2 regions of the Cellulomonas sp. NEAU-ZC6 genome follow, and region 1 is predicted to be linked to the other one. Evidence: riboswitches for the same ligand, from Rfam matches in the RefSeq annotation. Region 1 holds a riboswitch; the other holds the start of a gene.

Region 1 (13,884 bases):
CTCGGTCGCCGGGTCGTACGTCGCCGTGGTGCCGATGCTCGCGACGTCCGAGCCGTGGCCGGTCTCCGTCATCGCGAACGCCCCGGGGACGTCGACCGACATCGCCCCCGGCAGGTAGGCGTCGTGGTGCCGCTCGGTGCCCAGGTGCAGGATCGCCGAGGCAAACAGCCCCCACTGGACGCCGGCCTTGATCTGCAGCGACGGGTCCGCGGCGACGAGCTCCTCGAACCGGGCCAGGCTGCCGCCGTGGTCGTCCCGGCCGCCGAGCCGCGAGGGGAACGCGCGCAGCACGTCGCCCTCCGCCGCCAGCGTGCGCAGCTGGTCGAGCACCCGCTCGCGGTGCTCGGGCACGGGCAGGCCCTCGACCCGCTGGAACCGCTCCTGAGCGACGACGGCGCGCGCGCCGCGGCGCAGCTCGGCGTAGGGGCCGAGCAGCACGTCCGTCAGCCGCGCGACGTCGACGCGCGGGTCCGCGGGCGCCCGGCGGGCCGGGTGACCGGTGCCGGTCGGGCGCACGGTCGCGGACGGGCTCGTCGACGTGGGGCCGGGGGTGGTGGCCGGGGTCGGCGCGGTCGTGGTCATGAACGATCTCCCTCGATCGGTGCGTCGTCGTCGACGCGGTGTCCATGCGGTCACGTGCTGGTGGTGCGGGTCCTGCGGGGTGCGTGCGGGTGGTGCGGCGGGGTCGGGCGGGTGGCCCGGCTGCTCAGCCGGGCGGGTCGGCGGGCCGGGCGGTGCGCTCGCGGGACAGCACGCCGACGGGGCCGGCCCACAGCCACGCGGCGACCCGGGCGGCGACGTCCTCGCGGTCGGCGCCGGGCTCCGCGGCGAGCCAGCGCTCGCCCGCCCCGCGCACGAACCCGACGGCGCCGGCGGCCCAGAGCCGGGCCCACGCGGCGTCGTCGCCGCCGTCCCCGTCGTGCACGCCGAGCGCCCGGACGAACGGGACGGCGACCATCTCGGTGACGGAGTCGAGGAACGGGCCGACGGAGCCGCCGCGGGTGACGAACGTGTACACGTGCGGCGAGGACTCGATCATCGCCAGGTAGGTGTCGACCATCTGGCGCAGGGCGTCCCGCGGCGTGCTCGCCCCGGTGGCGGCGGCGTCCAGGGCGTCCCGGATGTCCGAGACGACGGCGGAGGCCACCGCGAGCTGCAGGCCGTCCTTGTCGGTGAAGTACCGGTAGACGATCGACTTCGACGTGCCGGCGGCCGCCGCGATGTCGTCCATGGACGCGTCGGGCCCGCCGTGGTGCACCACGCGCCGCGCGACGCGGACCAGCTCGGCCCGGCGGGCCTCGCGGTGGTCCTCCCAGCGCGTCGACCGGCCGTCGTCGGGGCGCGTGCCGGCCTCGGCGGTCGCCGTCGACGTCTCCCGGGTGCTGGGGCTCACAGAACCGACGGTATCAGGTACTGTGAGTTTCGGGCACCGCGCAAGGGACCGAGGTCCCGGACCCCCGGCGGCCCGTTCGGCACCACCCAGCGACATCGACGACGATGCGGGAGGACCTGCGACGATGACCGACACCCCCACCCCGACGCCCGGCGGCACGCGTGCCGTGGTGGTCGGCGGCAACCGGATCCCGTTCGCCCGGGCCGGCGGCGCCTACGCCCGGGTCAGCAACCTGGACATGCTCACCGCCGCCCTCGACGGGCTGGTCGCCCGGTTCGGCCTGCAGGACGAGGTGCTGGGCGAGGTGGTCGCCGGCGCCGTGCTCAAGCACAGCCGCGACTTCAACCTGACCCGCGAGGCCGTGCTCGGCTCGCCGCTGTCGGCCCGCACCCCGGCGTACGACCTGCAGCAGGCGTGCGCCACCGGGCTCGAGGCCGTGGTCGCCATCACCAACAAGATCCGGCTCGGCCAGGTCGAGTCCGGCGTCGCGGGCGGCGTCGACTCGGCGTCCGACGTGCCGATCGCCGTCAGCGAGGGCCTGCGCCGCACGCTGCTGGCCCTGTCCCGCGCGAAGACCGTGCCGCAGCGGCTGCAGGCCGCTGCCGCGCTGCGGCCGCACGACCTCAAGCCCGCCACGCCGCGCACCGACGAGCCGCGCACCGGCCTGTCGATGGGCGAGCACCAGGCGCTGACCACCGCGCAGTGGGGCATCTCCCGCCAGGCGCAGGACGAGATCGCGCTCGCCAGCCACCAGCGGCTCGCCGCGGCCTACGACGCCGGGTTCTTCGACGACCTGGTCACGCCGTACCGCGGCCTGGTGCGCGACCAGAACCTGCGCGCCGACACCTCCCTGGAGAAGCTGGCGAAGCTCAAGCCGGCGTTCGGCACGCGCCTCGACACCCCCGCCACGATGACCGCGGGCAACTCCACCCCGCTGACCGACGGGGCGTCGGCCGTGCTGCTCGCGTCCGAGGACTGGGCCCGCGCCCGCGGCCTGACCCCGCTCGCCGCGGTGGTCGACGCCGAGACCGCGGCCGTCGACTTCGTGCACGGCGAGGACGGCCTGCTGATGGCGCCGGTGTACGCCGTGCCGCGGCTGCTCGCCCGCCAGGGCCTGGCGCTGGCCGACCTGGACTACGTCGAGATCCACGAGGCGTTCGCCGCCACCGTGCTCACCACGCTCGCCGCGTGGGAGGACAAGGAGTTCTGCCTGTCCCGCCTGGGGCTGGACGACGCGCTCGGCACCGTGGACCGCGCGCGCCTGAACGTGCACGGCTCGTCGCTGGCCGCCGGGCACCCGTTCGCGGCGACCGGCGGGCGGATCGTCGCGTCCGTCGCCAAGACGCTGCACCAGCGCCGCGCGGAGCTTCGCGCCGCCGGCGAGGACCGCCCCGTCCGCGCCCTCGTGTCCGTCTGCGCCGCCGGGGGCCTCGGCGTCGCCGCGATCCTGGAGGCGGCGTGACCGACACCTACCTGGACCTGGTCAACGGCGGGCTCACCGCCAAGGTCGCGAAGCAGCTCGGGCTGCCCCGCCCCGCACGGCTGCGCCGGCACCGGCCGGGCGCCCCGCTCGTGGACGGGCCCGTGCTGGTGCTCGGCGACGGCGCGGACGCCGACACGCTGGCGCAGCTGCTGGCCGGCACGTCACCGGACCGCAAGGGCTGGGACCTGGACGTCCGCCGGCACGCCGGCGAGGGCACCCGGTTCGCCGCCGTGGTGCTCGCGCTGACCGAGGTCGCGCACCCGACGGACCTGGCCGAGCCGCTGCTCGCGCTGGCGCCGGTGCTGAAGACCCTCGCGTCCCACGGCCGCGTCGTCACCGTCTCCCGCCCGGCGACCCCCGACCAGGCGCCCGCGGTCTCCGCCGCCCGGCAGGGCGTCGACGGCGCGCTCCGGTCGGTCGCCAAGGAGCTGCGCGCCGGCTCGACCGCCAACGGCGTGGTCGTCGCCGACGGCGTGCCGGTCACGGCGCCGGGCGTGCTCGGCACCCTGCGGTTCCTGCTGTCCGCCCGGTCCGCGTACGTCGACGGCCAGCTGCTGCCGGTCGACTCCGACGCCGGGTCCCTGCCCGCCGACTGGGACCGGCCGCTCGAGGGCCGGGTCGCCGTCGTCACCGGGGCCGCGCGCGGGATCGGCGCGGCCATCGCCACCACCCTGGCGCGGGACGGCGCCACCGTCGTCGCGGTCGACGTCCCCGCGGCGGGCGAGGCGCTCGCCGCGGTCGCCAACCGGGTGCGGGGCACCGCCCTGCAGCTGGACGTCACGGCCGACGACGCCGGCGCGCGCATCCTCGAGCACGCGCTCGGCCGGCACGGCCGGCTCGACATCATGGTGCACAACGCCGGGATCACCCGGGACAAGCTGCTGGCCAACATGACCCCCGACCGGTGGGAGTCCGTCATCGCGGTGAACGTCGCCGCCCAGCTGCGGATCAACGAGGCGCTGCTCACCTCCGGCGACGTCACGGACGCCCCGCGGATCGTCTCGCTCGCGTCGACGTCCGGCATCGCGGGCAACCGCGGGCAGTCGAACTACGCCGCGTCCAAGGGCGGCGTGATCGGCATGGTGCAGGCCACCGCCCCGCTGCTCACCGCGTTCGGCGGCACCGCCAACGCGGTCGCACCGGGGTTCATCGAGACGGACATGACCGCGCGGATGCCCGCGCTCACCCGGCAGGTCGCGCGCCGGCTGTCCTCCCTGCAGCAGGGCGGGCTGCCGGTCGACGTGGCCGAGGCCGTCGCGTTCCTCGCGTCGCCGCCGGCCGGCGGGGTGGTCGGGCAGGTGCTGCGGGTGTGCGGGCAGAACATGGTGGGCCGGTGACCGCGCTCGCGACCCCCGGCGCGCGGCAGGTCGTCGAGCTGCCGGGGTCCCCCGGCCTCGGCGCGCTGTACGCCCGCGCCGGGCTCGCGTCCGGCCGGGCCGCCGTCGCCGGGCCGCTGCGGCGGGCGCTGGGCGGGGGTCGGGGCGGCGCGTCCGCGCCCGTGCTCCCCGCCGTCGAGCACCGGGTGACCGGGCTGCGGCCCGACCCCGGGGTGCTCACCGCGTACCAGCACCTGCTCGGCGAGCCCGCCGGGGACGTGCTGCCCGCGGGCTACGTGCACGTGCTGGCGTTCCCGGCCGCGATCGCGCTGATCGTCCGGCCGGACTTCCCGATGCCGCCGCTGGGGATCGTGCACCTGGCCAACCGGGTCGAGCAGCGGTCGCCGCTGCGGGTCGGCGACGTGCTGGACGTGCGCGCCTGGGCGCAGGACCTCCGGCCGCACCGCAAGGGCGCGCAGGTGGACCTGGTCACCGAGGTCCGGCGGTCGGGCACGGACCCGGCCGACCCGGACGCCGCGCCCGCCTGGCGCGGCGTGTCGACGTACCTCGCCCCGGGCGTCCGGGTGCCCGGGGAGGTCCCGGCGGACCCGGCCCGTGCCGCGTTCACCGCGCCGGACCCCACGGGCCGGTGGGTGCTCGACGCCGGGACGGGGCGCCGGTACGCCGCGGTGTCCGGCGACGCCAACCCCATCCACCTCACCCCGCTGACCGCGCGAGCGCTGGGGTTCCCCCGGGCCATCGCGCACGGCATGTACACCGCCGCGCGGGCGCTCGCCGACGTGGGCGCCCGGCGCGGGGAGGCGTACACCTGGGACGTCGAGTTCGCGGCGCCCGTGCTGCTGCCGTCCTCCCCCGCCGTACGGGTCGGGCCGCGGCCCGACCCGCACCGCGGCGACGGGTGGTCGGTCGTGGTGTGGGACGGGAAGCGGAACAAGCCGCACCTCACCGTGGAGGTGACCCCGCTGGGCCGGGACGTGCGCTGAGGCGTGCGCCGAGGTGCGTGCCACCCTGGACGCATGCCCGCACCGCACGAGTCCGCCCTGGAGACCTACGCCGGCCCGCTGGAACCGGAGGGCGACTACGACCGGCTGCTGCTGGACGGCCACGACCTGGCCGGGGTCGACGCCGAGAGCAGCCGGTTCATCGAGTGCCTGCTGCGGGGCTGCGACCTGGACGGCGCGACGCTCGACCACGCGCACCTGGTCGACACCACGCTGGCCGACTGCCGCGCCGGCACGCTCCGCGCCCGGTCCGGCACCTGGCGGGACGTGACCCTGCGCGACTGCCGGTTCGGTGCGCTGGAGGCGTTCGGCGGCTCCTGGGACCGGGTGACCGTCGAGGGCGGCAAGATCGACTACCTGAACCTGCGCGACTCCCGCGTGCAGGACGTCCGCCTGGTGGGCTGCACGATCGGCGACCTGGACCTGGCCGGGGTGAAGGCTGCGCGCGTCCGGTTCGAGGGCTGCCGGGTGGGCCGCCTGGACGTGACCCGGGCGCAGCTGCGGGAGGTGGACCTGCGCGGCGCCGACCTGGCCGGCATCGACGGGACCGCGGGTCTGAAGGGCGCGACGATCAGCGAGCAGCAGCTCCTGGAGCTCGCCGGTGCGCTCGCCGCGCACCTCGGGGTGACCGTGCGCTGAGCGCGCACGGGGGTGCGACCCGGGCCGGCCTGCCCCCCGCTCGGGCCGACCCGGGTCGGTCTGTGGGTGGGTCAGTCCTCGACCGCCGGGCCGCACGCGGCGGCGGCGGTCGCGGCGATGGCGTCGATCCCGGACACCTCCGGCCGCGGCCGGGTGTCCCCGGCGACGGCCCAGCAGCCGTCGACCACCTCGTACGCCGCGCGCGGCCCCGCGGCCACGAACGCCCGCAGCCCGGCGAGCAGCCGGTCGACCGTGTCCGTGGTGGTGCCGACGCCGACCGAGGCGCGGACCGCCCCGCCGGTGACGCCGACCCGGGCGAGCAGCGGGTGCGCGCAGAACCGCCCGTCGCGCACCCCGATGCCGTGCTCGGCGGACAGGTAGGCGGCAACCAGGCCGGCGTCGTGCTCGCCGAGCGTGAACGCGACCACGCCGACCGGCTCGGCCGAGTCGGACCACAGCCGCAGCACGCGCGCGCCCGGGATCGTCGCGAGCCCGTCGACCAGGCGCGCCCGCAGCGCGGCCTCGTGCTCGGCGAGCGCACCGGCCGGCAGGCCGGCGAGGGCGTCGCAGGCCTCGGCCAGCGCCACGGCACCGAGCACGTTGGGCGAGCCGCCCTCGTGCCGGGCCGGCGCGGGCTGCCAGAGCGTCCGGTCCGTGCGGACGTCCCGGACCGCGCCGCCGCCGGCCAGGTACGGGGCGCCGGCGTCCAGCCAGTCCCGGCGACCGACCAGCGCCCCCGCGCCGAACGGGGCGTAGGTCTTGTGCCCGGAGAACGCCACGTAGTCCACGCCGGAGTCCGCCAGCGAGAACGCCCGGTGCGGGAGCAGCTGCGCGCCGTCCACCGCCACCCGGGCCCCGGCCTCCTGGGCCAGCGCCACCACGGACGGGATCGGCAGCGCCTCGCCCGTGACGTTCGACGCCCCGGTCACCGTCACCAGCGCGTACGGCAGGCGCGCGAGCTCGGTGCGCAGCGCCGTGAGCGTCTCGGCGACCGTGGGCGCGGCCGGCAGGATCGTCGCGGTGCGGCCGGAGCCGCGCACCGAGGACACCCACGGAAGCAAGTTCGCGTGGTGCTCGACGTCCAGCACGAGCACCCGCCCGCCGTCCGGGACGCAGCCCGCCAGCAGGTTCAGCGCGTCCGTGGTGTTGCGGGTGATCACCGCGACGTCGTCCGCGCGGGCGCCGGCGAACCGGGCGACCGCGGCCCGCGACGCCTCGTACAGCGCGGTCGACACCTGGGACAGGTAGCCGGCGCCGCGGTGCACCGACGCGTACAGCGGCAGCACCTCGACGACGCGGGCGGCGACCTGCTCGAGCGCCGGTGCCGACGCCGCGTAGTCGAGGTTGGCGTACGGCACCGACCGGCCGTCGACCAGCGGGACGAGCGTCCCGGCGCCGACGACGGGCAGCAGCGCGGCCGCGGCCGGTGCACAGGTGGTGGTGGTGCTGACGGACATGGGAGTACCCCCGGGACGGATCTGGGGGCTCGGTCACGGACCGGGCGACCCCGCGCTTGCCGGCCGCCGGACGGCGGTCGGCCAGGTCGTCACCCGGGGCACCCCGCCGCGGTGGGAGGGTTGCCGGCCAGCGAGCCGGGGCTTCGCGCTGGCGCTCATGACCTGGTTCGAGGATGGGCGGGGCCGCGCGCGCGTGTCAACACCGGTCCACGGAGCGGGCGGGGTGAACCGCTCCCCGGCGGCCGTGGCGTAGCATCGCCGCACCATCCAGAGCGGCTGAGAGATCTGGCTCGACGACGCCGCAGCAACCCGTGGACCTGGGCGCCCGCCCGGCCCTGCCGAGGGTGCTTCCGCCAGAACCGATGGAGGAGACGCATGACCGAGACCGACGACCGCCTGCGCTACCGCCTGCTGACGGGGCCGGACGACCGCACCTTCTGCGAGCGGGTCAGCGCCGCGCTCGCCGAGGGCTACGAGCTGCACGGCGGCCCGGCCGCGACCTTCGACGGCGAGCGCGTCGTCGTCGCGCAGGCCGTGGTCCTGCCCGCCGCGACCGCCCCGCACGCCACGGTGCGCCCGCTGTGACCGCGCCGTACGCGGGTGACCTCACCCCGCAGGAGGCCTGGGACCTGCTGCTGCAGGACGAGCGGGCCGTCCTGGTGGACGTCCGCACCGAGGGCGAGTGGCGGACGATCGGCGTGCCCGACACCGCCGACGCGGGCGACGACCGCACGGCCTTCGTGCAGTGGACCGACCAGCTGGGCCGGCCGAACGCGCGGTTCCTCGACGAGCTGGCGGCCGCCGGCGTGACGGCCGACGACCCGCGGCCCGTCGTGTTCCTGTGCCGGTCCGGCGCGCGGTCGGTCGCCGCCGCCGTCACCGCGACCGCCGCCGGGCTCGGCCCGGCGTACAACGTGCTCACCGGGTTCGAGGGCGACGTCGGCCCGGACGGGCAGCGGGGGCACCAGGGCTGGCGCGCCGCCGGCCTGCCCTGGCGGGAGGCGTGACCGGCGCGGACGACCTGACCGGCGCGCCCGGTCCTGCCGACTGGCACGACGGCCGGCTGCCCCGGGACACGCTGCGCCCGGACACGCTGGCCGTCCGCGGCGGCACGGTGCGCACCCCGTTCCAGGAGACGTCCGAGGCGCTGTTCCTCACGCAGGGCTACGTGTACGAGCGCGCCGCCGACGCCGAGGCGGCGTTCGCGGGCGAGGCCGACCGGTTCCTGTACTCCCGGTACGGCAACCCGACGGTGTCGACGTTCGAGGAGCGGCTCCGCCTGCTCGAGGGCGCCGAGGCCTGCTACGCCACCGCCTCCGGGATGTCCGCGGTGTTCACCGCGCTCGCCGCGCTGGTCCGCTCCGGCTCCCGGGTCGTGGCGGCCCGGGCGCTGTTCGGGTCGACCGTCGTGATCTTCGACGAGATCCTCGCGCGGTGGGGCGTGCGCACCGACTACGTCGACGGCCACGTGCCGGAGCAGTGGGAGCAGGCGCTGGCCACCCCGGCCGACGTGGTGTTCTTCGAGACGCCGTCCAACCCGATGCAGGACCTGGTCGACATCGCGACCGTCAGCCGGCTCGCGCACGCCGCCGGGGCCGTGGTCGTCGTGGACAACGTGTTCGCCACCCCGGTGCTGTCCCGGCCGCTCGAGCTCGGCGCCGACGTCGTCGTGTACTCGGCCACCAAGCACATCGACGGGCAGGGCCGGGTGCTCGGCGGCGCGATCCTCGGCACCGACGCCTACGTGCACGGTCCCGTGCAGACGCTCATCCGGAACACCGGGCCGTCGCTGTCCGCGTTCAACGCGTGGGTGCTGCTCAAGGGCCTGGAGACGCTGTCGCTGCGCGTCCGGCACCAGACGGCGTCCGCCCTGACGCTGGCGACGTGGCTGGAGCAGCACCCGGCGGTCGCGCAGGTGCGGTACCCGTACCTGCCGTCGCACCCGCAGCACGCCCTCGCGCTCGCGCAGCAGGACGGCGGCGGCACGGTCGTGACGTTCGACCTGCGGGTGCCCGACGGTGCCGGCGCCGACCTCGCCAAGCAGGCGACCTTCGGCGTGCTCGACGCGCTGCGGGTGGTCGACATCTCCAACAACCTCGGCGACGCGAAGTCGCTGGTCACGCACCCGGCGACGACGACGCACCGCAAGCTCGGCGCCGCCGGCCGCGCGGCGGTGGGCATCGCCGAGTCGACCGTGCGGCTGTCGGTCGGGCTCGAGGACCCGGCGGACCTGCGGGACGACCTGGACCAGGCCCTGGCGGCGCTGGACGCCTGACGCGCGGCGGGCGCCGGCGTCAGTTCCGCGCGCCGCCGGCCGCCGGCGAGCGGGCCGGCTCCGCCCGGGGCTGCCAGCGCGTCCAGGCCACCGCGGCCGCTGTCGTCAGGGGCAGCCCCACGGCCAGCGCCGACCAGCCGAGCACCGCGGGCGCCGCGCCGGCGACCGCCAGTCCCCCGGGGCCGAGGACCGCCCCGGCCAGCGTGGTCAGGGCCGCGGTGGCGGCCACGGCGACGGCCAGGGCACGGCCGCGGCGCGGTTCCCCCGGCCGCGGGAGCCGTCGTGCCACGGCCAGGACCCCCGCCCCGACGAGCGTCAGGAGCAGCACCACGGGCACGACGCCGACCAGGAACATCAGCACCGCGTAGCCGAGGAACGCGGCGCGCGAGCCGGCGTCGCCCGCCCACGCGCCCGCCACCAGCCACCCGGCGAGCAGCGGCACGCCGAGCACCGACCAGTGCCACGTCCGTGTCATCGGCACACCGTACCGACGCCCGTGCCGGGTCAGGCGACGAGCGCGCGGAGCTCGTCCTCCACGGCCCGGCCGCCGGCGAGCGGGTGCAGCACGACGCCGTCCACCCCGGCCCGCACAGCGAGCTCGCGGACCTCGGCCACCAGCCGGTCCGCGGTCGTCACCACCCGGGTGTCGGCGGGCGACCAGGTCAGGCCCGCCAGCGCGTCCAGGTGCTCCAGCTGGGACCGCTTGCGCCGCGCCGTCCGCTCGTCGCCGGCCAGCACGACCTCGAGGTCCAGGAGCACGCGCACCCCGTCGCGGTCCCGGCCGGACTCGGCGAGGGCCTCGTCGACCAGGGCGGCGACCCGGGCCAGCGCGCCGACCGAGGGCACGGCGACGGAGAACTCCAGGCGGATGACGTCCGCGGTGCGCGCGGCCACCGCGATCGCGGACTCGGACCCGGGCCGGGCCTCGACGGTCCGGACGCCGTAGCGGGGCGTCCGGACGTGGATCGCCGGCGGCTCCGTCGCGTTGACCGCGGACGGCGCGGACGGCGCGGACCAGGGGTGCTCGGCGAGGGCGGGCTGCTCGGGGCCGGCAGCGCGGGCGGGGCCGGCAGCGCGGGCGGCACGCGCACGCGTGGGCCGGGTGCCGGAGGGGGCGGGGTGGAGGTGGGCGACCGCGGGCGCGCGGTCCAGCACGGGCTGAGCCATGGGGGTGTCCTCGACAGGAGGCGGGTGCGCGCGGGGGCCGGGGCGGCCGCGGGCGCGCGGGGTCGTCAGCTCAGCGACAACACACCCGGGTCAGGAACACGCGAGCACGCTAACCCGCCGGCGCCACGCGGCACCACGCCGCGTCCACATGCCGGGCGACCGTGACGCCCGGGGCCCGGCCGGGCCCGGGTCGCGTCGGGCCGAGCCCGGGCACGGGTGGGTCAGCGGCGGGTCAGGAGACCAGCGACCGCATCACGGAGGTGAAGAACCGCAGGCCGTCGGTGCCGGACCGCGGGCCGCGGGCGCCGTCCGGGCCGAACCCGGCCTCGACCGCGTGCTCGGGGTGCGGCATCAGCCCGACGACGTTGCCCCGGGCGTTGCTGATGCCGGCGATGCCGCGGCGGGAGCCGTTCGGGTTCGCGTCCTCGTAGCGGAAGACCACGCGGCCCTCCCCCTCCAGCTCGTCCAGCGTGCGCTCGTCGGCGACGTACTGGCCGTCCTGGTTCTTGAGCGGGATGGTGATCCGCTCGCCCTCGCGGTACTCGCCGGTCCAGGCGGTGCCGGTCCGCTCGACGGACAGCACCTGCTCGCGGCAGACGAAGTGCAGGTGGTCGTTCTTGATCATCGACCCGGGCAGCAGGTGCGCCTCGGTGAGGACCTGGAAGCCGTTGCAGATGCCGAGCACGGGCATCCCCTTGCCGGCGGCCTCGACGACCTCGCCCATCACGGGCGCGAACCGGCTGATGGCGCCGGCCCGCAGGTAGTCGCCGTACGAGAAACCGCCGGGCAGGACGACGGCGTCGACCCCCTTGAGGTCGGCGTCCGCGTGCCAGAGCGCGACGGGCTCGGCACCGGCGAGCCGCACCGCGCGCGCGGCGTCGCGGTCGTCCAGCGTGCCGGGGAACGTGACGACGCCGATCCTCGTCATCAGGCGAGGCCGCCCGACGTGATGGTGGCGGCCGCGTCGGCCTCGGAGTCGGCGACCCGCACGACGTCCTCGATGACCGGGTTGGACAGCACCTGGGCGGCGGCCTCGGCGGCGGCGGCGAGGACCTCGGGGGTCACCGGCCCGTCGACCTCGAGCTCGAACCGCTTGCCCTGGCGGACGGCGGTGAACTGCCCGAAGCCCAGCCGCGGCAGCGCGCCGGCGACGGCCTTGCCCTGCGGGTCGAGGATCTCCGGCTTGGGCATCACATCGACGACGACTCGTCCCACGGGTGAGCTCCCTGGTTCGCGGCGGTGGGGATGGTCACAGCCTACCGACCCCGCGGGACTGCTGGCGCCCGCCGCCCGCGCACCCGGCTCAGGCGGCCCGGACCACGCCCACGTGCGCGGCGTCGCCGCCGGTCAGGTACGCCAGCACCGTCGCGTTGTCGGCGCGGGCCAGGTCCGGCGAGGTGCCGATGACGACGATGGCCCAGCCCCGGTCCAGCAGCGCGTCGAGCCACGCGTCGTCGTGCTCGGCCACCAGCTCGGACTCGTCGCCGACCCACAGGGTCGCCCAGCCGCCGGCCGCCGTGAGCGACGCGCGGTACCCGTCGACCTCCGTCAGGACGGCGTCGGTCTGCGCGCCGAGACCGAGGGCGGCGGTGAACCGGTCGAGCCGCGACAGCACCCCGGCGTCCGCGGCCGTGGGGTGCACGACCCAGCACGCGACCGGGCGGCCGTCGCGCGGGTGGTAGCCGAGCGCGGCACGGGCGGCGATCCCGTGGGGGGCGAGGACTCGCAGGTCAGGGCACATGGGTGGCTCGACGTTACGACCCGGTACGCCCGCTGTCGCCGGGAGGGTGGGGTGCTAGCACCCAGGCCCCGTTCGCGGTGCCACCCGATCGGCCGACCTCGTCCGGGTGGTGGACGCCGGCGGCGTCCGGACCGGTGGCCTCACAGCTCCCGGTGCGTCCACCGCCCGGCCAGCAGCGTCCCGGCCACCGGCAGCTCGCGCAGCGCCGCCCCGCTCGCGCCGAGGGGGTCCGCGTCCAGCACCGCCAGGTCGGCCGGGGCCCCGACGGCGAGCTCCAGGGGCTGGCCGTCGGTGGACGACCGGAGCGCCGTCAGCAGGTCCAGCCGCTGCTCGGGGTGCCACGCCTCGCGCCCGTCGCGCGTGCGCTCGACGGCGGCGGACACCGCCTGCCAAGGGTCCAGCGGCGCCACCGGCGCGTCGGAGCCCATCGCGAGCCGGACGCCGGCCGCGGCCAGCGACGCCAGCGGGAACGCGCGGCCGGTGCGCCCGGCCCAGTGCCGGTCCGCCACGTCGCGGTCGTCCATCGCGTGCTCCGGCTGCACCGAGGCGAGCAGGTCCAGCGCGGCGAACCGGGCGACGTCGGCGTCGGTCAGCAGCTGCGCGTGCTCCACCGACCCGCGGGCGCCGCTGGCCTCGAACGCGTCGAGCGCGAGGGTGTTGGCGTGGTCGCCGATCGCGTGGATCGCGCAGGTGAGGCCCTTGCGGTGCGCGTGCGCCATCAGCGGCACCAGGTGCTCCGTCGGCACGGCGAGGATGCCGTGCGCGTCCGGGCCGGTCAGGCCCGGGTACGGGTCGTGGCAGTAGGCGGTGCGGGTGTTGAGCGAGCCGTCGGTGACCACCTTGAGCGGGCCCTGCTGCAGCAGCCCGCGCGTGCCGACGACCACGTCGCCGGTGCGCAGCTCCTCGGCGAGCACCCGGTCCAGGTACGGCTCCCAGACGCCGGCCCGCACCCGCAGCGCGTCGTTCCCGGCCGCGATCCGGCGCCGCCACGGGGTCAGGTTCTCGGTGATCTCGAGCTCGACCACGCCGACGACGCCGCGCTTCGCTGCGGCCTGCGAGGCCTCGGCGACCCAGGCGTCGGCGACGTCGTCGGAGACCTGGTCGACCACGGCGGTCAGCGGCAGCCAGTCGCCCTCGCGGAGCAGCCCGGTCGGGTGCCCGCCGACCCCGGCGTACCGCAGCCCGGCGGTGCTGAACCAGGCGCAGTGCAGGTCGGCGGACACCAGCACCACCGGGGTCTCGCCGACGGCCGCGTCGAGCAGAGCCGCGGTCGGTGCGTCGGGCCACAGCCCGTCGCGGAACCCGTAGCCCACCAGCGCGGTCCCCGGCGTGACCGGCCGCGCGGCGAGCCGGTCCCGCACGATCTGCACCGCGTGCGCGGCGGACGTCGC
Region 2 (13,884 bases), on a different contig from region 1:
TCGTGTACCTGGAGCTGCCGACCGTCGGCAGCGAGATCGCCGCCGGCGCCGTCGTCGGCGAGGTCGAGTCCACCAAGTCGGTCTCCGAGCTGTTCTCCCCGGTGTCCGGCACGGTCGTCGAGGTGAACCAGGCCGCCGTGGACGAGCCGTCCGTCGTCAACAGCGACCCGTACGGCGCCGGCTGGCTGTTCCGGGTCGACGTCACGTCGACCGGCGCGCTGCTCACGGCGCAGGAGTACGCGGCGACGATCACGGGCTGAGATCGCCCCGGGCGGCGGTTAGCCCGTTCGGGTGGTTCTGCACCGGGGGTCGGGAGATCGCTTGCCGGACGGTGACCAGCGGGTTCGGCCGTACCACAGGTCCTCCGCCCGGCGCATCCACCTCACCCCCTCGGGAACGGGTGAGATCTGAACTGCGATCACCACGGCCACACTTGCCGATCAACCGGTAGACGGCCGCCGGACAACCCCAGCAGCCGGTACTCGTCGCACGCAGACCGGAGGACAGCATGGCCATCCTGGAGATCGCCCCCACCACCTCCAGCATCCTCGGCGAGCCGCTCACCACGCGTGAACGGGTCGTCCTGGCCGAGCTGGCGGAGGACGTCACCCTCGAGGACATCGCACGGCGCCTGTACGTCACCCGCAACACGGTGAAGTCGCAGGTCCGCTCGGTGTACCGCAAGATCGGCGTCTCGACGCGGGCCGAGGCCGTCGCCTGGGCCACCGCCGCCGGCATCCGCTAGCACCGCCCGCGCCCGGCCCGTCCCCCAGCGGGCCCGTCCGCACCCAGGGCCGCGCCCCGCCGTCACGGCGGGTCGCGGCCCTGCGTCGTCCGCACCCGCCGCCGGACCCGGTGGACGCCGCGCACGCCGTGCCATATCGTCAGTCGATAACATCGACATTCGATATGCAGGGAGCTGTCATGACGACGCGTGCGCCGTGGTTCACCAGCCGGTCCGACCTGATCTCCATCCTGGTCGTGGGCGCGGCGGTGATCGTCTGGCAGGCCGGCGGGCTGATCGCCTCCGTCGTGCGCATCTTGCCGAACCGGGACGCGCCGGTCGACGTGATGATCGCCGGCGCGCCGGTCGAGCTGCCGCTCGGCCCCGGGGGCGCCGCGCTGGCGGCGACGGTCGACACGGCGACGCTGACCGTGTCGGACATGCCTGTCGCCACGTACGTCGCCGCGCTGGGCGCGGCCGTCGTGCCGCCGCTGGCCACCATCGGCGTGACGGTGTGCGTGCTGCTGCTCTGCCGGCGGATGCTGGCCGGGCAGTTCTTCTCGGGGACCATCACCCGCCTGATCACGGCGGTGTCGCTGCTGATCGGCGGCGGCTGGCTGGCCTGGTTCGGCTGCTCGGTCATGGCCTCCAACGGCGTCCTGGCGCAGGTCGCGGACCGCGCGGTCGCCGAGGAGATCACGTTCCAGGTGTCCTGGACGCCGATCCTCACGTCCATGGCGGTCGGGGCGCTCGCGGCCGCGTTCAGCGCGGGGGAGCGGCTGCAGCGGGACGCGGAGGGTCTGGTCTGATGCCGCCCGAGGACGACGCGGGCCGGATCCACTGCCGGCTGGACGAGCTGCTGGCGGAGCGCGGGATGACGCTCGCCCGGCTGGCCGAGCTGGTCGGCGTGACGGTGGTCAACCTGTCCGTGCTCAAGAACGACCGCGCGCGGGCGATCCGGTTCTCGACGCTCACCGCCGTCTGCGACGTGCTCGGCTGCCAGGTGGGCGACCTGCTGGTGGTGGCGCCGCGCGCCTAGGCGGAGCCGGCCGCCGCGGCGACCCGGACGACGTGCGCGGCCAGCTCGCGCGCGGCGGGTGCCGGCCGGCGGGACCGCGCCCAGACCATCCGCAGCGTGCGGGTGAGGTCGATCCCGTCCACGGGCACCGCGAGGAGGTCCCCGCGGGCGAGCTCGTCGGCGACGGTCAGCCGGGACAGCACCGCCGCCGCGCCGCCGCCGCGCACCACGTTCTTGACCGCGGACGTCGACCCCAGCTGGGCGGGCGACCCGGCCAGCGGGTGCCCGGCCGCGACCAGCGCCTGCTCCAGCACGGCGCGGGTGCCCGACCCGGCCTCGCGGACGGCGAGCGGCGCGGTGCTCAGCTCGGCAGCCCGCACCGGCCGCCTCCGCCGCGCCCAGGGGTGCCCGGGGGCCACCACCACGAGCAGCTCGTCGTCGCCGACCGACCGGGCGTGCAGGCCGTCGGCGACGCCGGGCCCCTCGACGAAGCCCAGGTCGGCCCGGCCGTGCAGCACGGCGTCCATCACGTCCCGCGAGTTGGCCACGACCAGGTCCACCACCGCGGCGCCCGCCGGCCGGGACGCGAGCCACCCCGGCACCAGGTACTCGGCGACGCTCAGGCTCGCGGCCACCTGGACGCGCCCCTGCTCCGCGCTGCGCAGCGCGTGCACCTCCCGCTCCAGCGCGTCCGAGGCGGCGAGCACGTCGCGCGCCCGCCCGAGCAGCGCCGTCCCGGGAGGGGTCAGCCGGGTGCCGGAGGCGGTCCGGCTGACCAGCGTCAGGCCGGTCTGCCGCTCCAGGCGGCGCAGGCCGGTGCTCACGGACGGCTGCGCGAGCCCGAGCGCACGCGCGGCGCCGGACAGCGACCCGTGCGCCTCGACGGCGTCGAGCAGCTCGAGCGCCCCGAGCGGGATGCGCCGGGCAGGTGCGGTGTCCATAGCCTCAGGCTAGAGCGCGCGAGCGAGGTCGGCGTTCCGCGGGGGCCCTGCCGGCCGGATCCTGGACGGGTGCCGCCTGTCCCCGCGTCCGCCGGTCCCGCGCCCGCCGGTCCCGCGCCGTCGGGTGGCGCCCGCCGGCGCGTGCTCGGAGTCGACCGCACGATCCTGCCCGGCCTGGTCGCCGCGCTGCTCGTGGGCGCGGCGTGCCTCGGTCTGACCGCGCTGGTCCCGGTGCTGCCCGGCCTGCTCGTCGCGATCGTCCTCGGCGCCGCCGCCCGGTCCGCGGGCCTGCTGCCGGCCGTGCTCGAGCCCGGGCTCGCGTGGACCGGCCGGCGGGTGCTGCGCCTCGGGGTGGTCCTGCTCGGCCTGCAGCTGTCGCTCGGCGACCTGCTCGGCCTCGGCCTGCGGGAGGTGCTGGTGCTGCTGGCGACGGTGGCGGCGACGTTCGCCGCCACCCTCTGGCTGGGCCCCCGGCTGGGCGTGGCACCCCGGCTCACGCTGCTGGTCGCGAGCGGGTTCTCGATCTGCGGCGCCGCCGCGGTCGCCGCGATGAGCCCGGTCGCGGACGCCGACGAGGACGAGGTCGCGACCGCGGTCGCGCTGGTGACGGTGTACGGCAGCCTCGCCCTCGTGGCGGTGCCCCTGCTGTCCGGCCTGCTGGGGCTGTCCGACCGCACCGCGGGGCTCTGGGCCGGGATGTCCGTGCACGAGGTCGCGCAGGTGGTGGCGGCCGCGGGCACCGTGTCCGCCGCGGCGCTGTCCGTCGCCGTGGTCGCGAAGCTCGCGCGGGTGGTGCTGCTCGCGCCCCTGGTGGCCGGTGTCGGCGTCGTGCGCCGCCGGGCGGCGGGGGCGCCGGCCGCCGGGGCGCGCCGGCCGCCGCTCGTGCCGCTGTTCGTGGTCGGGTTCGTGCTGGCCGTGCTCGTGCGGACGCTGGGGCTGGTGCCCGACGCGGTGCTCCCGGCCGTGAAGCCGGTGACGACCCTGGCGCTCGCGGCGGCGATGACGGCGCTCGGCACCCAGATCCACCTGGGGCGGCTGCTGCGCACCGGTGGCCGGCCCCTGCTGCTGGGCGCGGCCGCCACCCTGGTCGCCGGGTCGGTGAGCCTCGTCGGGCTGCTCGCCGCCGGGTGAGCCCGGCGCGCTCCTGGCAGAATCGGCGCATGCAGCCGCCGCCCGTCCTCGTGGTCGCCGCCGCCCTGGTGGACGACCTCGGCGCCCCGCGCGCGCTGCTCGCCGCACGCCGCCGGTCGCCCGTCAGCCTGGCCGGCCGCTGGGAGTTCCCCGGCGGCAAGGTGGAGCCGGGGGAGACCGCCGAGCACGCCCTGCACCGCGAGCTGCGGGAAGAGCTCGGCGTCCGCGTCGCGCTGGGCGCCGAGCTGCCCGGCCCGGACGACGGCTGCTGGCGGCTGAACGGCACGTACACCATGCGGCTCTGGCTGGCCGAGGTCGCCGCGGGGGTCCCCGAGCCCCTCGTCGAGCACGACGCCCTGCGCTGGCTGCCGCGCGGCCAGTGGCTGTCCGTCCCGTGGCTGGACGCCGACGTGCGCATCGTCGAGGCGCTCGCCGAGGCCGTGGAGGGCGACGCCGCGCGCGTCTGAACAGCAGGTTCACCTGGTGGCGAACAGCCTGGTCAACGATCTGGCACTCGCGGGTCGAGAGTGCTAGAACATGTCTCGTAGCCCTTCCGGTGGGCCGTACGGCGCACCGGGGCAGCACGGTCCCGGACCGTCCGGGACCGCCGAGACGCCGAGGAGGTGACGGGCTGTGGCTACGCGATTCGACCCGTTCCAGGAGATGGACCGGCTGATGAACCAGGTGCTCGGCTCGCAGCGTGCCGCCGCGACCATGCCGATGGACCTGTTCCGCGCGGGTGACCACTACGTCCTGGCCGTCGACCTGCCGGGTGCGGACCCCGGCACGATCGACGTGAACGTGGACGACCGGACCCTCACCATCCGCGCCGAGCGGACCGCCCGCACCGAGGACGGTGTGCAGTGGCTCGCCAAGGAGCGCCCCGTCGGTGCCTACGCCCGGCAGCTCACGGTCGGGCGCGGGCTGGACCTGGACGCCATCGCCGCGTCCTACGCCGACGGCGTCCTGACGCTCACCATCCCCGTGGCCGAGGAGGCCCGGCCGCGCCGCATCGAGGTCACCACCGGTGGGACACCGGCGACCATCGAGGGCACGGACGCGTCGCGCGAGGCGCACGCGTCCGCCTGAGCCCGCGCGGCGGCAGCACGACGCCCCGGTCCCCCGAGCGGGGGCCGGGGCGTCGGCACGTGCGCGTCAGGCGGTGGGGACCGCCAGCGACGCGCGGACGGTGCGGGTGGCCGCCAGGACGTGCTCGAGCGTCGGCGTGACCTCGGCGTACCGGCGGGTCTTGAGGCCGCAGTCCGGGTTCACCCAGAGCTGCGCGGGGTCGATCACGCGGACCGCCTCGGTGAGCAGCTCGGTGACCTCGGCCTCGCTCGGGACGCGCGGGGAGTGGATGTCCCAGACGCCCGGGCCGATCCCGCGGGGGTAGCCCTCGCTGGCGATGTCGCCGAGGATCTCCATCTTGGACCGCGCCGCCTCGATGGAGGTGACGTCGGCGTCCAGGCCGTCGATCGCGCCGAAGATCTCGCCGAACTCCGAGTAGCAGAGGTGGGTGTGGATCTGCGTGTCCGGTCGCACCCCGGCCGTCGCCAGCCGGAACGACGCCACCGACCAGTCCAGGTAGGCCTCGTGCTGGTCGGCCCGCAGGGGGAGCAGCTCGCGCAGCGCGGGCTCGTCGACCTGCACGATCGCGGTGCCGGCGGCCTCCAGGTCGGCGATCTCGTCCCGCAGCGCCAGCGCGACCTGGTTCGCGGTGTCGGCCAGGGGCTGGTCGTCCCGGACGAACGACCAGGCCAGGATCGTCACCGGGCCGGTGAGCATGCCCTTGACCGGCTTCGGCGTGAGCGACTGCGTGTACGTCGTCCAGGGCACCGTGATCGGCGCGGGCCGGGAGACGTCGCCCCAGAGGATCGACGGGCGGGTGCACCGCGAGCCGTAGGACTGGACCCAGCCGTGGTGCGTGACGGCGAACCCGTCCAGGTTCTCGGCGAAGTACTGCACCATGTCGTTGCGCTCGGGCTCGCCGTGCACCAGCACGTCCAGGCCGATCTCCTCCTGCAGCGCGACGACGCGGCGGATCTCCGCCTTCATCTCCTCCTCGTACTGCTCCGCCGTCAGCTCGCCCCGGCCGAACGCCGCGCGCGCGACCCGGATCTCCGGGGTCTGCGGGAACGAGCCGATGGTCGTGGTCGGCAGGGCGGGCAGCTGCAGCCGCTCGGCCTGGGCGGCCGCGCGGTCCGCGAAGTCGCCGCGCCGGAACGCCTCGGCCGGCAGGTCCGCCAGGCGCGCGCGCACCTCGGGGCGGACGACGCCCGCGGCTTCCGCGCGGGACCGGCGGGCGTCCGCCGCGGCGAGCAGCTCGGCGTGCACGGCCTCCCGGCCCTCCGTCAGCCCGGTGGCCAGCGTGACGACCTCGGTGGTCTTCTGGTCGGCGAAGGCCAGCCAGGAGCGCAGGGTCGCGTCGAGCTGCTGCTCGTCGGCGACGTCGTGCGGCACGTGGAACAGCGAGGTGGACGTGCCGACGGCCACCTGGCGGGCGCCGAGGCCCTCCAGGCCCTCGAGCGCGCCGAGCGCGGCGTCGAGGTCGGCGCGCCAGATGTTGTGCCCGTCGACCACGCCGCCGACCAGGACCTTGCTCTCCAGCCCGGGGACCGGCGCGCTCGGCGCCGTGCCGCGGACCAGGTCGATCGCCAGGCCGTCCACGTCGGTGCCCGCGAGCACCGGGAGCGCGTCCCGCAGGTCGCCGTACGGGGCGGCGACCAGGATCGCGGGCCGCTCGGCGGCGGGCAGCTCGGTGGCGAGCACGCGGTACGCCTCGGCCGCGGCCGCGAGCAGCCGGTCGGCGGGCACGCCGGTCGAGTCGGAGACCAGGGCCGGCTCGTCCAGCTGCACCCAGGTGGCCCCGGCCTGCGCCAGCTCGCGCAGCAGGGTGGCGTACACCGGCAGCACGTCTGCCAGGCGGTCGATCGGCAGGAAGTCCTCCGGCGCGTCCTCGGTCGCCTTGGCCAGCGCCAGGAACGTGACCGGGCCGACCAGGATGGGGCGGGTCAGCACGCCGTCCGCCAGGCCCTCGGCCAGCTCGCGGACCGGGCGGTCGCTCGCGTACCGGAACGCCGTGCCCGGCCCGATCTCCGGCACCAGGTAGTGGTAGTTGGAGTCGAACCACTTGGTCATCTCGAGCGGCAGGTCGTCCCCGCGGCCGCGGGCCACGGTGGAGTAGCCGGCCAGGTCGAGGCCGCCGTCCGCGGTGGTGAGGTCGGCGAACCGCTCCGGGACCGCGCCGAGCACGGCCGCGGCGTCGAGCACGTGGTCGTAGAACGAGAACGCGCTCGGGATCGCGGGCAGCCGGGTGTCGAGGCCGAGCTCGGCCAGGCGGGTGCGGGTGCGCCGGCGCAGGTCGGCGGCGGTCGCCTCGACCTCCTCGGCGGTGCTGCGGCCGGCCCAGAACGACTCGAGGGCCTTCTTGAGCTCGCGGCGCGGCCCGATCCGGGGGTAGCCCAGGACGGTGCCGGCGGGGAACGGGTGGGTCTGGTGCTCGGTCATCTCTCGCCTCAGATGGTGGGGACAGGGCTCAGGGTGGTCGTGGAGGCCGCACCGACGGCGGCGCCGCGCGTGTGCGCCCGGGGGGCGTCGCCGCCCAGGCCGGCGCCGGCCAGCAGGTCCAGCGCGGGGCCGTGGGTGTTGAACGTGTACAGGTGCACGCCCGGCGCGCCGCTGTCCAGCACGGCGTTCACCAGGTCGACGCCGAGCCGGGTGCCGGCCCGGTGCCGGCGTGCGACGTCGTCCGGGTCCTGGGCGTCGAACGCGTCGAGCCGGTCCAGCACGTGCTCGGGGACCGGCACCCCGGTCAGCTGCGCCACGCGGCGCAGGCGGGCCGGGTCGGTCATCGGGATGATCCCCGGCACGATCGGGATCGTGACCCCGGCGTCCCGGGCCAGCACGACCAGCTCGGCGTACGACTCCGCGTCGTAGAAGACCTGGGTGATCGCGAAGTCCGCGCCCGCCTCCTGCTTGGCGAGCAGTGCCGCGACGTCCTGCTCGCGCGTGCTGCCCGAGCCGGCGTTGCCCCGCGGGAACGCCGCGACCGCGACGGACAGCGGCCGGCTCGCGGCGCGCACGGCCTGCGCCGGGCTCTCCTCGCAGCGGCGCCGCTCGATCCGGCGGAGCAGCGCCACCAGGGCGCTAGCGGTCGGCAGCCCGTCGGGGTGCGCGGCCCACGACCCGTCGGCGGGCGGGTCGCCCCGCAGCGCGAGGAACGACCGCACGCCCTCGTCGAGGAACTCCTCGACGGTGGCCGCCACGTCGTCGGCCGACGCGCCGACGCAGGTCAGGTGCGCGATCGGCGTCAGCGACGTCTCGCGCAGCAGGCGCCGGACCAGGGCCCGGGTGGTGCGCCGGGTGCTGCCCGAGGCCCCGTACGTCACCGACACGAAGTCCGGGCGGGCCGCCGCGAGCTCCTGCACGGTCGCCCAGAGCCGCGGCGCGGCGTCCGGGTTCCGCGGCGGGAACAGCTCGAACGAGACCGTCGGCCGGTCGACCGCGCCCAGGCCGTCGGCGACCACGCCGTCACGACCCGGGTGCAGGGGGGTACCGCTACTGCTCATCGTCAGCTCCATCGGACCTGGCGGAAGCACCCACACCCTCGGTGCGGAGGGGGGTTGCTGCGACGTCGACGAGCCAGGTCTCTCGGTCGCTCTGGATGGTGCGGCCACAGTAGGACGCCCCGGGTGGGCCGTCCAGTGCCCCTGACGCGTCACGTTTCCGTGGCCCACCTCACACCCGCGGGCCGGCCGTCCGCCCGACGTCGTGCGGGCCCGGCGAGCCCGTGCGAGGCTGCGCCGGGTGAGCCCTGTCGACCTGCGCAGCGTCCCCCGTCCCGCCGACCGCGACCGCCTGGTGGTGCGCGAGCTCGCCGCCGGCGCCGTGACCGGCGGGCAGGTGCTGGGCGAGCAGCGGGCGCAGCTCGGGGAGCGGCCGGTCTGGGACGAGCGCGCGGGGGCGCTCGTGTGGGTGGACATCGACGGCCGCGCGGTGCACCGGTGGGCCGACGGCGACCCGGCCCGCGACAGCGTGCTCAGCACGACGTCGCCGGTCGGGGTGGCGTGGCCGACGGCGTCGGGCGGGCTGCTGCTGGCGACCGCCGACGGCTTCGGCGTGCACGACGGCACGCGCCTCGGACCCGTCACCCGGCCCGCGGGCATGCCGGACGGCTACCGGTTCAACGACGGGGGCTGCGACCCCGCCGGCCGGTTCTGGGTCGCGACGCTGCCGCGCGACGGGTCCGCCGGCGACGGCGTGGTGCACCGGGTCGTCGCGGCGCCGGGCGGGCTCGAGATCTCCACCGTGCTGACCGGGGTGGCGCTGGGCAACGGCATCGCGTGGAGCCCGGACGGCTCGGTGCTCTACCTGACCGACACCGACGCCAAGGTCGTCTACCGGCTGCCCTACGACGTCGGGACCGGCACGGCCGGCGCCCCCGAGCCGTTCCTGGCGTTCGCCGAGGACGCGCCGGGCCCGGACGGCACCGCGGTCGACGCCGACGGCGGGCTGTGGATCGCGGTGTACGGCAGCGGCCACGTGCTGCGGTTCGCCGCCGACGGGACGCCGCGCGGCGCGTACGCGGTGCCGGTGCCGGACGTGACGTGCCCGGGCTTCGGACCCGCCGGGTCGCGGCGGCTGTACGTGACGACCGCGTCCGGCGGCGGGTCGGGGACCGGGGGCGACGCGCTGCCGGGTCCGACCTCGCCCGAGCAGGAGACCGGCGGGGCGGTCGTCGGGTTCGACGTGGACGTCGACGGGCTGCCGGTCCCGGTGTTCGCGGACGCCTGAGGCGCTCGGCCGGTCAGGCGGTCAGCAGCTGGTGCGCGCGCTGGTGCGAGACCCCGAGGACCGTGCCCACGTCCCGGACGGACAGACCGGCGTCGCGCAGCACACGTGCGGCGGCCCGGGCCTCCCGGGCGGCCTCGCGGTTCGCCAGCTGCGCCTGCTCGCGGTAGCGGGCCGCGGCCTGGACGTGCGTGCCGACCTCGACCGGGACCGTCGGCCGGAGGTCGACCTCGACCGTCGAGGGGTCGACCTGCGCGACGAACGCGATCACCTCGCGCATCGCCTCAGGAGCCTGGTCCAGGCGCGCCACCTCGGAGATCGCGCCGGGGTGCTCGACGCACTGGAGCGACCACCACCGCCGGCCACGCTCCGCCGTGACGGTGTACCTGGTCATCGCCACCACCCCTTCCCCAGCACCTGCGCGAACTGGTCGAAGAACCTGCGCGCGGTGACGTCGTCGATCTCGGTGTGCCGGCCGAGCGTCGACCGCACGCCGCCGACGACCACGCCCGTGTGGTTCGTGAGCTCGACCACCTCGAACGAGACGCCCGCGTCCCGGGCCGCGCGCCGCACCCGCAGGAGCACCGCCGACCGCTTCAGGAGCGTAGTCCAGGCCGACATGGACTTTCAAGGCAATACCACACTAGGCAGAAGGTGCCGGCCGCGTCACGGCCTCGCACGGGCCAGCACCACCGGGCAGTCCGCGAGGTGGTCGTCGACCATCCCGCACGCCTGCAGCGCCGCGTAGGCCGTGGTGGGCCCGACGAACCGGAAGCCGCGCCGCTTGAGCTCCTTCGCCAGCGCCACGGACCCGGGGGTCGCGGCCGGCACGTCGGCGAACGTCCGGGGTCGCGGGCGCCCGTCCGCCGGGACGGCGTACGACCAGAACAGCTCGTCCAGCGTCCGGCCGTCTGCGTGCAGGTCGAGCAGCGCGCGGGCGTTGGCGATCGTGGCGGTGATCTTCGCGCGGTTCCGGATGATCCCGGCGTCGGCCATCAGGCGCTCGACGTCGTGCTCGTCGTAGCCGGCGACCACCTCGGCGTCGAAGCCGGCGAACGCCGCGCGGAACGCCTCGCGCTTGCGCAGCACGGTGATCCACGCGAGCCCGGACTGGAAGGCCTCCAGCGTGACGCGCTCGTAGAGGGCGCGGTCGCCGTGCACGGGCACGCCCCACTCCTCGTCGTGGTACCGCTCGTACAGCGGGTCGCCGTCGCCGAAGCACCGGCGGCCCGGTGCCGGGTCCGTGGCCGGGAAGGTCGCAGCCGTGACCGGGTGCCGGTCCGGCTCGTCGGTGGCCGGGTCGAGGGTGGGGTCGGCGCTCGTCATGCCCGTCACTCTGCCGCACGGGTCCGACGGCGCCGCGGGCCCCTCCACCACCCGCACCCCGTCCGGCGGCTGTGGACCACCTCGTGGCCGACCACGCCGTGTCCGAGATGCGGACTCCGGTTGTCTACAGCGTGAGACGGCGTAAGGTCGCCCGTGCGCTGGAGCACCGCGTGCGTCACCCGAGCCGAGCTGCGAGCCGACCCCGACGTCCACCCGGTGGTCCGCGTCCTCACCGCCTGCCGAACCGGAGCCGTCCGCATGTCAGCCACCGCAGTGCCCACCACCGAGCCGGCCGCGTCCAAGCCGCTGAACTCCCCCTCGCGCGTCATCGCCGCGAGCCTCGTGGGCACCACCATCGAGTTCTACGACTTCTACGTCTACGCGACGGCCGCCGTCCTCGTCTTCCCGCACCTGTTCTTCCCCACCGGCAACGACACCACGGCGCTGCTGGCGTCCTTCGCGGTGTTCGGCGCGGCGATGGTCGCGCGCCCGATCGGCGCGATCTTCTACGGCCACCTCGGTGACCGGCGCGGCCGCAAGACGACGCTCGTCTACTCGCTGCTGACGATGGGCGTGGCGACCTTCCTGATCGGCGTGCTGCCCACGTTCGACAGCATCGGCATCACCGCCACCGTGCTGCTGCTGATCCTGCGGCTCGCGCAGGGCTTCGCGCTCGGCGGCGAGTGGTCCGGCGCCGCGCTGGTCGCCACGGAGAACGCGCCCGCGGGCAAGCGCGCCTGGTACGGCACGTTCCCGCAGCTGGGTGCGCCGCTCGGCTTCATCATCGCCAACGGCATCTTCCTGATCATCAACGGGGTGCTGGGCCAGGGCTCGGACGCCTTCATGTCCTGGGGCTGGCGGGTGCCGTTCCTGTTCTCGGCCGTCATGGTGATCATCGGCCTGTGGGTGCGGCTCAAGCTGGTGGAGTCCGAGGCGTTCACCACCGCCGAGAAGAAGGGCAAGGTCACCAAGCTCCCGCTCGGCACCACGCTGCGGCACCACTGGCGCGCGACGCTGCTCGGCACGTTCATCATGCTGGCGACCTACGTGCTGTTCTACCTGATGACGAACTTCACGCTCACCTACGGCACCCGCGCCGTCGACCCGGGGACGGGCGAGCCCGGGGGGCTCGGCCTGCCGTACGTCCACTTCGTGCTCATGCAGATCATCGGCGTGGTGTTCTTCGGGATCTTCACGATGCTGTCCGGCCCGCTCGCGGACCGGCTGGGCCGCCGCAAGCTCCTGATCGGGGTGACCTCCGCGATCATCGTGTTCGGGCTGTCCTTCCCGCTGTTCCTCACGGTGCGCGACGACCTGGTGTTCACCGGGGCGCTGACGCAGGCGTTCCTGGTCTTCGGGTTCCTGCTCATGGGCGCCACGTTCGGGCCGATGGGCGCGCTGCTGCCCGAGCTGTTCCCGACCAACGTCCGGTACACGGGCTCGGCCATCGCGTACAACGTGTCGTCGATCCTCGGCGCGGCGCTGGCGCCGATCGTCGCGCTGGCGCTGTGGGCCGCGGCCGACGGCAGCACGTGGCTGGTCGGCGTGTACCTGTCGGGCGCCGGTGTGCTCACGCTGATCGCGTTGATCCTGTCCACGGAGACGAAGGACCAGGACTACGCCCGGTCGTCGCACGAGGACTGAGATCCCACCCGGCCGCGAGGTCGTCACGTCCGGCCGAGGTCGTCAGTCCTGACTGACGACCTCGCGCCGTTGTGACGACCTCGCGGCCCGAACGGCTCAGGCCAGCGCCGAGAGCGCCTTGCGGATCCGCTTCTCGCTGACCGGGACCGGCGTGCCGAGCTGCTGCGCGAACAGGCTGACCCGCAGCTCCTCGAGCAGCCAGCGGACCTCGTCCAGCGCGGCCAGGTCGGCCGGCACGGGGGTGCGGGACGTCACCCGCGCGCGGGTCTGCCCGAGCAGCTGCTCCAGGTCGCGCACCTGCCAGGCTAGCTGCTCGTCCCGGGTCGGGTTGGCGCCGGCCTTGTCCAGGCGCAGGGCGGCGGCCCGCAGGTACCGGGACAGCTGGGGGAGCCGTTCCGCCCCGGTCTCGGAGACGAACCCGTCGTGCACCAGCGCCGTCGCCTGCGCCTGCACGTCGCGGACGGCGCCGAGCAGGGCCAGCGACCGGGTGCCGCGCACGGCGGCCTCCAGGTCGCGCGCCGCGGACAGCACGGAGACGAGGTCCCCGACCACGCGGTGCACCTGGTCCTCCAGGCCGTCGCGGACCGCGGTGCGCGCGGCGGCGTAGGTGTCGGCGCTCCGGACCGCGGTCGCCGGCCGCCCGGCCAGGTGCACCGTGAGCAGCCGGTCGACGGCGGCGAGCTGCACGTCGGCGACCAGCGCGTCCGTGCTCGGGTACGGGCTCGCGGCCAGGGTCAGCGCCTGGGTCCCGGTCCACCGGCTGGTGATCCGGCCCGTGGCGAGCCCGACGTCGAGCAGCAGCAGGCGCCGCACGCCCGCGCGGTGCCGGACCGCCTGGTCGCCGGCGTCGGCCAGCACCTCGACGCGCACGGTCGCGGCGGTGCCGCGGCCGTGCTCGACCAGGGCGGGGTAGCCGCGCACCGTCAGGCCGCTGGCGTCCTGGGTCTCGACCCGCTCGGGCAGGGCCCCGCCGGGCAGGTCGGCCGGCCAGGTGGTGAGGTCGGTGCCGTCGAACCCCGGCAGCGGGGACGGCGCGGCGGGGCGCCTCCCGGGCGCCGGGACCGGTGCGCCGGCGCCGGGAGCGGCCGCGCGCGCGTCGGCCATCGCGTCCCGCACCGCGGTCCGGACGGCGCTGCTCACGGCGTCCTGCGTGCGCGCGGCGAGCCGGCGCTGCAGCACGTTCAGGTCCTTGCCCTCGTCGACGACGTGGCCGCGCTCGTCGACGACGCGGAACGTCACGCGCAGGTGCGGCGGCAGCCGGTCGTCGTCGAACGCGTCGGCGGGCACGTCGACGTCCCGGAGCGCGCGCA

The links. A riboswitch is a leader RNA that binds a small molecule or an ion and turns the genes downstream of it on or off. The one in region 1 is predicted to bind S-adenosylmethionine.
Region 2: another riboswitch for S-adenosylmethionine. It lies ahead of AC1050_RS18775 (methylenetetrahydrofolate reductase); the one in region 1 lies ahead of AC1050_RS10855 (aminotransferase class V-fold PLP-dependent enzyme).

Annotation. Positions count from the first base shown of each region.
Region 1 is NZ_JBXFYH010000002.1:170,756-184,639, reverse strand. It holds gene AC1050_RS10885 (acyl-CoA dehydrogenase family protein) at 1-582, opposite strand, end outside; gene AC1050_RS10880 (TetR/AcrR family transcriptional regulator) at 707-1,393, opposite strand; gene AC1050_RS10875 (acetyl-CoA C-acetyltransferase) at 1,518-2,855, shown strand; gene AC1050_RS10870 (3-oxoacyl-ACP reductase) at 2,852-4,213, shown strand; gene AC1050_RS10865 (MaoC family dehydratase) at 4,210-5,196, shown strand; gene AC1050_RS10860 (pentapeptide repeat-containing protein) at 5,230-5,853, shown strand; gene AC1050_RS10855 (aminotransferase class V-fold PLP-dependent enzyme) at 5,925-7,310, opposite strand; SAM riboswitch class IV at 7,358-7,473, opposite strand; SAM riboswitch class I at 7,571-7,679, shown strand; partial or broken gene AC1050_RS10850 (DUF1737 domain-containing protein) at 7,686-7,868, shown strand; gene AC1050_RS10845 (rhodanese-like domain-containing protein) at 7,892-8,317, shown strand; gene AC1050_RS10840 (O-succinylhomoserine sulfhydrylase) at 8,332-9,585, shown strand; gene AC1050_RS10835 (hypothetical protein) at 9,605-10,060, opposite strand; gene AC1050_RS10830 (hypothetical protein) at 10,090-10,752, opposite strand; gene purQ (phosphoribosylformylglycinamidine synthase subunit PurQ) at 10,985-11,680, opposite strand; gene purS (phosphoribosylformylglycinamidine synthase subunit PurS) at 11,680-11,967, opposite strand; gene AC1050_RS10815 (hypothetical protein) at 12,056-12,493, opposite strand; gene AC1050_RS10810 (amidohydrolase) at 12,634-13,884, opposite strand, start outside.
Region 2 is NZ_JBXFYH010000005.1:233,397-247,280, reverse strand. It holds gene gcvH (glycine cleavage system protein GcvH) at 1-260, shown strand, start outside; gene AC1050_RS18815 (LuxR C-terminal-related transcriptional regulator) at 509-745, shown strand; gene AC1050_RS18810 (hypothetical protein) at 925-1,533, shown strand; gene AC1050_RS18805 (helix-turn-helix domain-containing protein) at 1,533-1,763, shown strand; gene AC1050_RS18800 (LysR family transcriptional regulator) at 1,760-2,683, opposite strand; gene AC1050_RS18795 (YeiH family protein) at 2,753-3,814, shown strand; gene AC1050_RS18790 ((deoxy)nucleoside triphosphate pyrophosphohydrolase) at 3,844-4,281, shown strand; gene AC1050_RS18785 (Hsp20/alpha crystallin family protein) at 4,448-4,903, shown strand; gene metE (5-methyltetrahydropteroyltriglutamate--homocysteine S-methyltransferase) at 4,970-7,321, opposite strand; gene AC1050_RS18775 (methylenetetrahydrofolate reductase) at 7,330-8,382, opposite strand; SAM riboswitch class I at 8,388-8,484, opposite strand; gene AC1050_RS18770 (SMP-30/gluconolactonase/LRE family protein) at 8,621-9,607, shown strand; gene AC1050_RS18765 (hypothetical protein) at 9,621-9,998, opposite strand; gene AC1050_RS18760 (ribonuclease PH) at 9,995-10,225, opposite strand; gene AC1050_RS18755 (DNA-3-methyladenine glycosylase I) at 10,271-10,930, opposite strand; gene AC1050_RS18750 (MFS transporter) at 11,189-12,574, shown strand; gene hrpA (ATP-dependent RNA helicase HrpA) at 12,671-13,884, opposite strand, start outside.